3 regions of the Bacillus sp. Marseille-P3661 genome follow, and region 3 is predicted to be linked to each of the others. Evidence: riboswitches for the same ligand, from Rfam matches in the RefSeq annotation. Region 3 holds a riboswitch; each other region holds the start of a gene.

Region 1 (3,284 bases), on a different contig from region 3:
AGTTTTAATTCATTTTGTTTTCCTAATTTGATTCTAGCAACTCCGTCTGTAACCTTCCTGGTAACAAACTCAATCCCTCTTAATGGTGACTCATGGTTAAATAAAATCCCGCTGCATGTAAACATTTGAAAGCTTTCACGATAGTTTACTGTCATCCAATGACCAAATAATTTAGAGACGCCGTAAGGACTTCTAGGGTAAAATGGCGTTTTTTCCGATTGCATTTGTTCTTGAATTAAACCGAACATCTCACTGGTTGAAGCTTGATAGAATTTTATGCTCGGGTTTACTAATCGGATCGCCTCTAACATGTTGAGAACGCCAACCCCTGTTACATTTGCTGTGAGGATAGGTTGCTCCCATGAAGTTCCAACAAAGCTTTGTGCTGCAAGGTTATAAACTTCATCAGGCATTGTCTGTTTTAATACGCGAATAAGGGAGGAAGGATCTGTAATATCACCTTCAATTAGATCTACATCTTCTTGTATTCCTAAGAAGGATAATCTCCAATGTGTCTCTGAACTTCTGCGGGCTTTAAGCCCAACTACTTTGTAGCCTTTTTCTAATAAAAATTTTGCGAGATAGGCACCATCTTGACCGGTAATACCTGTTACTAAAGCTGTTTTCATTCTAACCCCCCATTTATAAGGTAATAGTGCAGTACCTTCGTTAGGAAAAATAATAAGTAATAACGAAGGTGTATATCGCTAAGGGCATGTATATAGCTGCTTAATTGGTATTGCTATGCTATGCTAATGTTATATATATGAATTTCCCAACATGCTGTTCCTCATGGACAGTATTAAAGATAATTCGAACAAACCATACAAGACTGCATAAGATAGCAAAAAGGAGTAAAATAAATGGATCTAATTACTTTTATTTTGACTGCAGTTATGGCGTTGGTTATAGGAATCGTAGCGGATAAGTTGTCACCTTTTGGGATGCCTGGAGGTTGGGCCGGAGCTATTGTCGCTGGGTTTATTGGGGCTTGGCTAGGGCCAGATTTATTTGGGTCTTGGGGCCCGGTAGTAGCGGGTATTTGGTTAGGCCCTGCACTTATTGGGGCCATTATTGTTGTGATTGTTGCAGGGTTAATTGCGAGACTTTTTGATTAATTTTAAAAAAATATTGAAACAGTTTGACTATAAATGGATAACATAATTATTTATTAAAATTCTGCGAATGATCGAGACTTTAAACCTAATAGTTTAGATGCAAGGAAATAAAAAAATACCTTTTCACCAATTTTTCAACAAAATTTGTTACTATTGATCTATATTTCCAAGTTTGATTTTTTGCTAATATGGGTATAAGTAACACAACCGAAATCGTACGAAGTGGCAAACCTGACGAAAGTCAGTGACGCAAAGCTAGAGGGGCTAAAGTCAAACGACCATGTTCGCCAGCTACCGAATAACGATACTTCCTACGAGGTGCGATTAAGGTACATTTCAAGGAAGGGAGTTTTTACTATGTGGTTGTCCATCGCAGCAACAATGGTGTTAATTGGAGGACTATCGTATATCCAATGGAAATTAGCATTAAAATCAATGGAATAATTCATTATGGTTTAGATTTTAGGTAGTATATTAGCATATAAAAAAACGCCTTACTTCACGAACTTTTTGTTCTGGGTTAAGGCGCTTTTTATTTGAGTTAAAAATAGTACGAGTGCAATATATTCGCAGGATAAAGAAGAAGACGTTGCGGACTTTTTAGTGTCCTTAGAGAAATTAACCCTGGCATGTCTTAGAAATAGGTAAGTATGTTAGTGTAGTTTTTGGTTTTTGTTCTAGTAGCCTGAATTATTGTAATATTAAAAAAACATAGTATAATATTAACAGACTCATTATTTGGAGGATTTTAACAATGGACTCTTTTCAGGCAAGGGATAAAAGTGACCTGTTTTTTCACTATTATCCAGCAGAATCAGATAACGTGATGATCTTGCTCCATGGAATAAGTGAAGATCATAAATATTTAAGTCCGATCGCCGATTTTATTGCAAATGAAAATCTTGCGCATGTATATACACCAGATTTACGTGGTTATGGAAAGCAGTCAATACGGAGAGGGGACTTGGATTATATTGGCCAGCATGAGGATGATTTAATGGACTTCATAAATTGGATCAATCGTAAACATAACAACCCAACGATCATTCTAGCCGGCCACTCTGCTGGCGGAGGTACGACACTGCGCTTTGCAGTAAGCTCATATAGCGAGCATATCCATGGATATTTATTGCTGGCACCCTTTATTCATCCATTTGCTCCAACAACACCGAAAAAAAACGAAAATAGCAGCTCGAGTGTAAGTTTCATTAAATTACTTTCATTAATGCTCCTTAATCGTCTTAGGATTACTAAATTTAACAATTGGATGGTATATACAAATAATAAGCCCGAGCATATTCAACATGGCAGGGAAACCCTTCAACTGAGTTACCGACTATTTTTCTCTCGTTTTCCACATCTTTACAAAGATAGTCTAAAAGCATTGCATAAACCTACATTAGTACTTGTAGGAGATAAAGATGAGGAATTTGTAGCTGACCAATATCACCCACTATTTACAAAGTATAATAATGCGAAGGTACATATGATTAGTGAAGCAAATCATGATGGGATATTATCTCATCCTGTTACCTATCAAATGACAAAAAAGTGGATAGAAGAGGTATTTCAATAAAAGGAGTTTTCATAATGCAAAGTCAGACTAAAAGTCAAACTTTAGTAAATACCGAAACAAGAACAGTAGGGAAAACACTATTGTTAGTAGGAATTATTTTGGTTGCGTTTAATTTACGACCAGCGTTGACATCGGTTGGGCCGTTAGTTAGTTTAATTCGTGCAGATACGGGGATCACAGCTGGTTTAGCTGGTTTTATCACGACACTTCCGTTACTTTCATTTGGGATTCTATCCATTTTAGCACCAAAATTTGGTCATCGTTATGGTAATGAACGAATGATATTTGTTGGTTTAATGGTACTCGTAGGTGGCATTCTGATACGTTCAAGTGGGTTTATTTCATTATTATTCGTGGGAACTGCATTGATTGGGATAGGCATAGCTATTTCTAATGTTTTATTACCAGGTATTATTAAAAATAAATTTCCTGAAAAAGTAGGACTAATGACAAGTATCTATACAACGTCAATGGCTGTGATTGCTGCGTTAGGATCAGGCTTTAGTGTCATTCTAGCGGAAGATTTACAGTTAGGGTGGAGAGGTTCATTGCTGACGTGGGGCTTATTTGCAGTAATAGCAGCAATTATT
Region 2 (3,284 bases), 760 kb from region 3:
CTGGATATATCCACGAAATTTTCATACCGCAGCTTTTACATTTTCCTTTTTGTAATATAAAAGAAAAAACAGGAATCAGCTCCGTGGCTGTTAGTTCATGTTGACAGTTTGGACAATGAGAGCGTGGTTTGATGATCGACAATTTTTGCGGCACCCGCAAACCAACAACATTATAAAATGATCCTAATACAAGGCCAACAATTCCTATATAGATAAGTAAAATAAAATTCATAGGTATCATTCCAAGTTAATATTTGGGTAGAACAACATCTTCCGTATCAAGTGTATCAATCGGCACCATTGTTTGTATAGACTTTTCTCCTACTAGCGTTGGATTTGTGATTGTATTTATGATCGAAGTTTGTTTTTGATCAACTGCTGTTAAATAAATTTGATATATTACCTGATCCTTAACTTTAATTACTCTTATGTATGAGTGATCACCGTACACTTGATCAAGCGATGTTATCGAATCAAAAGATTCCGAATCCAAACCACCTTGAATATAGTTCGATTGAATTAGTGTTGTTAATGAAATATCTGTATAGTATAAAGAATGCTCATTATAGTAATCATCCCTACTAAAAGAAGGCTGTTCTCTAACAAGGTAGATGGGCATTACACGAGTGATCGCATCTACGTTGAAAAGATGGGAATGCTTTTCAGAAATTTCGATGGCACGCGCTAATAAAATATTTCCCACAACAAACGAAATTCCAATAATCGCAATCACCGCAAATGTTTCTGTTAAGGGATATTTTTGGCGATTAGGATCAAGGGAAAAAATATTTAGAATCATGTTGTGGGAACCTCCTTTTGGTGTAGATGTGGAAAACCGCATCAACGGGGTTGATGCGGTGGTCAATTCAAATTTATCCTGTTACATCAGTGCGATCAAGATCAGCTGCTTTAACACCAGTACCATCCGATCCAATATCATGGTTTGCTCCATCTAGCCATACTGAATATTCTATAATTCCAGTGGCATTTTTTTGTACATAAACTTCCCCAGCAGTATATGATCCTGTACCGGTTGGATCTTTAGGAGCAGATTCTAGATAGCCCTGACTAACTAAATCAGTCATTTGTAACTCTGTGGCAGTAGTTGTAATATTAATTCCTTCAGATGCAACCTTCAATCTTGCTGCCTCAATTAGTTGTCTTGCATTAGCAACATGTGCATCCTTTTTACTATTGTCAATTATATTCCCAATACTCGGCACAGCAATCGCTGCAATAATTCCCAAAATAACGATTACTGCAAGTAATTCAACTAATGTAAAACCTTTGTTATTCTTAAGCAGCTGTTTCATTTTTTTAATCATTTCTTCTCTCCTATTCCATCATTTGTTTGTTTTGGCTATTTTCTCTTTTTATAGCCAATTTATTTGAAAATCTGTGGTGTATTTTTGGGAAAATAAAAAGGCCAATAATATTTATCTCTATAAATAAAACTGGCCGGTTGCACTAGTAGCTCCAAATCGTCCAAGTGCCCATTTACGAACGATTCTTCATTGCTTCCAATATAATACTTTCGAACTAAATCTATTATATAAAGAATTGTTTAGATTATCTATAGAAATTTATTTCTTTAATGTGAAATTTTTGTTAAGCCTATTGAATTTGCTCGAAAATGGAAAACATTGGGATCGCAATTGCTGCTACAATACCACCGACGACAACAGACAAAAATACAATCATTAACGGCTCAATTAGCGATTTAATTTGGTCTGTTGCATGATCAACCTCTGTTTCATAAAAATCAGCAACCTTATCAAGCATCACGTCTAAAGAACCTGTTTTTTCGCCAACAGCCAACATTTGCGTAACAAGCGGTGGGAATATCCAATGCTTTTCCATTGGACCTACCATTGATTGGCCTGTTTCTAACGCGTTTCTTGATTCCTTAAGCACTTTCACGACTACTTCGTTGCCAACAATTCTTTCAACAATGGCAACAGATTGGAGAATAGGAACAGAAGTCGCAAATAAAGATGCCATTGTTCGTGTCATCCTTGCTAACGCTGCTTTTTGTAGTAGTTTACCGAAGATCGGTATTTTTATAAGTGCATAATCAATGTAATATTTTGTTTTTGGATTACGTTGCAATGTGGTAAATCCAAAGTAAGCTGCAACAACCAATAAAATAAAAACCCACCAAAGGGATTTGAAGTAATTCCCAGCATTCACAACAAGTCTTGTAATGAGCGGCAGCTCTGATCCAAATGACTGAAACATGCTAGCAAATGTTGGCACTACTGCTGCTAACAAAAATATGACGACAACAGCGGCAATTCCCCCGACAACAATGGGATAGGCCATCGCTGACTTAACTTTGGCTCTCGTATTATGCTGCTTTTCATAATAAACAGCGAGACGGTCTAAAATTTCATCCATATTACCGCCTGCTTCTCCCGCCCGGATCATATTGATAAATAGCGACGGAAACACTTTGCGATGCTTTTCAGCAACATCTGAAAAGGGATTACCTGCGCGCAAACCTTCTTCTACATCTACTAAAGCTGCATTTAAGACTTTGCTGTTTGTTTGCTGTGATAGTATATTTGTTGCATCAACAACAGAAATCCCTGCTTTTAATAAAGTTGAAAACTGGCGAATATAAATGACAAAATCCTGTAATTTTACACGACCTTCAAATAATTTAATTTCTTTATATAAAATGCTAGTTAGTTCCTCAATTGAAGTTACCGCTATTCCTTGTTCACGGAGCTGTTGAACTGTCTCCTTTTGCGAATCGCCTTTGATTCGCCCTTGAACTACTTTTCCTGTTTTATTGCGACCTTTGTAGCGAAAGTAAGCCATTCTATAAAGCTCCTTCCTGCAAATAAGGAGCGGCCATTTCTTTAGTAATATATTTGTGTTCTACTAGATCTTTAATTGACATCTCCAAAGTATGCATTCCGGCTGCTTTGCTAGTTTGCATGACGCTCGGTATTTGATGAATTTTTTCATTGCGAATTAAATTTTTAATAGCTGCTGTATTCACTAATATTTCAGTAGCTGCTTTCCGCCCTTTTTTGTCTGCAGTTTGGAAAAGGCGCTGTGAAATAATTGCGGCCAATACTGATGCTAGTTGGATGCGCACTTGGGCATGCTGATTAGGCGGAAATACATCAATAATTCGATCAATAGTTGCTGGTGCACTCGTTGTATGTAAGGTTCCTAGCACTAAATGCCCTGTTTCTGCTGCCGTAATAGCTGTTGAAATCGTTTCTAAGTCTCGCATTTCCCCTACTAAAATCACATCTGGATCTTGCCGCAAA
Region 3 (3,284 bases):
TAGTTAATATCCCCCATTTATAAAGTCCTATTCGATATGCCCTTATTTTACTGAGCAGCCATTTAGTTGAATAACAAAAATAAGTCGCCAATAAGGGGATCTGTATCTTTATTTCTTGCACACATTTAATTCGTCATTCACATAACAAAAGAGTAGGCATCTAACCACCTACTCTCTGTCGAAATTATTCATCATCACTTTATTTCTTCACGTTGAATTTTAACATTTTCATATTAACGCTCTTCTTGTTTCTTTACTTCTTCACGTTTACGCTCGTCTGCTTTGTTCGCTGCTTCTTCTTGTTTTTTCGCAACCACACGTTGTTTTTCTTCTGCTTTTTTTGCCGCTTCTCTTGCTTTCTCTTCTTGTTTTCTAGCCTCTTCACGTTCTTTTTCAGCCCGTTTTTGGGCTTCCACGCGTTGTTTTTCCTCTTGTTTCTTCACTTCTTCACGCTTACGATCTTCGGCTTTTTTAGTTTCTTCAAGTTGCTTTTCTTCTGCTTTTTTCTTTGCTTCTTCTTCCTTTTTTACAGCCTCACGTTTTTCTTCTGCCTTTTTACGTGCATCGTCTTCACGGTCAGACACGTTTTCTTTGTCCTCGTTACGTACTTCTTTTTTAGCTTTATCTACATTTTTTGCTTTTTTAAGAGCACCTTCCACAACTTCATCGGTCTCTTCATTAATTTCTTCCATGACTTCAGCCTTTTCTTCTGCTAACTCTTCATTTAGTTCAACTAGTTCTTCGTTGTATTCTTCTTCATTTAGTTCACCTGATGCTAACTTAGTCTCAAGTTTTGCACGTTTCGTATCTGCCTTTAATTCTTTTTCTTCTAACTTGGCTAATTTTTTATTTACCTTCTCTTCAAATTTTTCTTGTGCTTTTACAATATTTTTCGCTAAAGCCTCTTTTGCCTTCGGATTTTCTACTTTATCTAATACAGTCTGTAAGGCAACTAAGTTAGCAGCGAATTTAGCTTCAAGTGCGGCACGCACTGAATCAACAGGAGCTTGTTCCTGTGCAATATCGCCCTCTACTGTTTCTGTTGGTTCTTCAGTAACAGATTTTGCTTCTTCAGATGATTGAGATTGCTCGTATTTTTCCAATGCCAATTCTTGTTGTTCAATGGCTTGTTGAAGAATCTCATTAGCTAATTCTTCCTCACCTTGAGCAAGTAAGGATTCTGCTTCTTTAATTCGCTCTTCTGCAAATGCAGCTAGCAATTCTGCCTCTTTTACTCCATCAAATGTTAAAGCCAATTGCACATTTTCCATTAGTTTTTTAGCAAAATAGAAAAAGTCACCAGGTAAAAGTGAAGAAGTATCTTCTTCAGATTGTTCTATTGTTTGTGACTCCTCTGAAGTATCATCTTCTGTCACTTCTTCTTCAATCTCAGGTACTGTTGTCTCATCTGCTAGTTCAGATTCTGTTACTTCATCTACAACTACGTCTGTTGTTGATTCTTGAGTTGTTGCATCTATTTGATCTTGTTGTACACTTTCTTCTACTTGTGTTTCAGTTGGTTGCTCATTTTCTTCCGCAAAAGCCTGTATAGTTCCTAAAGAGAACGCGAAAGCTGTCGCAACCATACTAGTAGCAAGTACATTGCGAACGTTTTTATTGAATAAAAAGTAATTTTTTAACATAAAAAAAATCCCTCCAGCACAGTTTTTTGTAAAGGAAGAATCTCGAATTAACTCTATTAAACTTGAGTCTTTTCGCCATTCTTCATTTGGTAGCCCAGCCATCATAGTGTTTTCACCGTAGATCTGTAACTTTGCAGTCTCTACCTTTCGATAGATTTGCCTTTTTCAAATGAGGAACGAACTAACTCACATATTCGCTCATCACTATTTGAATATAATATATAAGAAAAACAGGGAACTGAATAGTATTATTTTTTACCAAAAAACCAGAGGGACAGGTACAGTGTCCCACTCTAAAAATACCAATAATGGTATAAAAAGAGGTATATAGTGACTGGTTTACCCGCCCTACTTCTTAAGACGTCAATGGACCTGTCCCTCTGAACCACTCATTAATCCTTCAACATCGCATCTTATCTTGTAAAAGTCCGCAATCAAAGGATGTGTTTCTTGGGTCAATTCTAATTTTTCTAATCTTCTTTTACCTAACCTTCTATCTAACATTGAATAAGCTTTAATAATAATATTTTCTGAATTCATCGCTTCATCAATAGACAAAGTAGCATATTCCATAAAGGCTGCATAAAGAAAATAACTTTCAAAAATGTTTTGATTTATCATGATTTCTTCAGCGTCAGATGAGGACTTTATTAGTTGTTGTCGTTCTTCAGAAGCAAACATTACCTCCACATCATCATCATAAGGAATTCCTTTAAGGTTCTTTTTCTCTTTCATCTTTTGATATAGTTTCACATGCGCTATTGCATATGTAACATCAGAAACACTTAGTATTTCTTTTTTTTTCGAATGTAATCCATACCCTACTTGGACCATCATGGAAATTCCGATATACCGTTGCATAGATCTTAATACGTCCTTTTAATTTATCACATAAAAAATTTTCTAATATTGTTTTCGTCTTACTCCATTGCAATCCAATCACCATCTCTGTTTCCAGTAATTTTCTTTACATTTATTAAATATTTTCTTGACCAATCCTGTCTTTTAGCAGAACAGAGGGACGGTTTAGTACATAAATAAGCATTCTTTTAACAGGCTTAGTTAAGCCTTTAAATTTCCTTTTGCTTCATTCAACGCATTTATCAGTTGTTCTAATTCAGCTTCATTTAAATGAACCGTTACATATGATGCCATTAACCCACTACTATTGGCTTCTAATGTAGTGGTCTTAACAATTTTATCTATTCTAATTGACAGATTATCATTTTCCCATATAAACATGTATTTTTTTATTACAGGAACCAGGGGGTCAACTCATACAGTGTCCCACTTCAAAAAAAAGTAACACAAATTCTTTCCAATACTAGTAAAAGTAATAAGACCCTACTTCTGGTAAATACTATTCTTAAAACGTTCCTTTCTAATTATTACCGTCCATCATTCATTAAAACCTAACTTCAACTTGCCTATAATCACATACCAATCGCTGAACTGCTAGCTTATCCTTATTGACTAACACTAAGAAAGCATCTGCTATCTCAGGATCAAACTGACTTTTTTTCCCATCTTTTATTTGAATCACAGCCTACTCCATATTAGTGGTATTTCTATAAATTCTTTGTGATGTCATAGCATCAAAAGTATCCGCGACTGCCATAATCCGGGCATAAAACGGTATGT

Evidence for each region. Region 3 has a riboswitch for cyclic di-GMP ahead of C1724_RS25290 (DUF5667 domain-containing protein). Riboswitches for the same ligand answer to the same signal wherever they lie in the genome.
Region 1: it holds a riboswitch for cyclic di-GMP, as region 3 does, so the genes downstream of both, C1724_RS16010 (alpha/beta hydrolase) here and C1724_RS25290 (DUF5667 domain-containing protein) in region 3, are expected to answer to the same signal.
Region 2: it holds a riboswitch for cyclic di-GMP, as region 3 does, so the genes downstream of both, C1724_RS03805 (type II secretion system protein) here and C1724_RS25290 (DUF5667 domain-containing protein) in region 3, are expected to answer to the same signal.

The regions. Positions count from the first base shown of each region.
Region 1 covers NZ_LT965954.1:995,746-999,029, reverse strand. The annotation lists gene gmd (GDP-mannose 4,6-dehydratase) at 1-629, opposite strand, end outside; gene C1724_RS16015 (GlsB/YeaQ/YmgE family stress response membrane protein) at 864-1,118, shown strand; cyclic di-GMP riboswitch class I at 1,333-1,417, shown strand; gene C1724_RS16010 (alpha/beta hydrolase) at 1,873-2,694, shown strand; gene C1724_RS16005 (CynX/NimT family MFS transporter) at 2,709-3,284, shown strand, end outside.
Region 2 covers NZ_LT965953.1:847,990-851,273, reverse strand. The annotation lists gene C1724_RS03815 (prepilin peptidase) at 1-232, opposite strand, end outside; gene C1724_RS03810 (hypothetical protein) at 248-799, opposite strand; gene C1724_RS03805 (type II secretion system protein) at 873-1,325, opposite strand; cyclic di-GMP riboswitch class II at 1,448-1,531, opposite strand; gene C1724_RS03800 (type II secretion system F family protein) at 1,615-2,823, opposite strand; gene C1724_RS03795 (type IV pilus twitching motility protein PilT) at 2,825-3,284, opposite strand, start outside.
Region 3 covers NZ_LT965953.1:1,611,483-1,614,766, forward strand. The annotation lists gene C1724_RS25290 (DUF5667 domain-containing protein) at 234-1,643, opposite strand; cyclic di-GMP riboswitch class I at 1,729-1,814, opposite strand; gene C1724_RS07500 (SF0329 family protein) at 2,007-2,480, opposite strand; gene C1724_RS26505 (SF0329 family protein) at 2,419-2,589, opposite strand; gene C1724_RS07505 (hypothetical protein) at 2,706-2,885, opposite strand; gene C1724_RS26360 (HD domain-containing phosphohydrolase) at 3,190-3,284, opposite strand, start outside.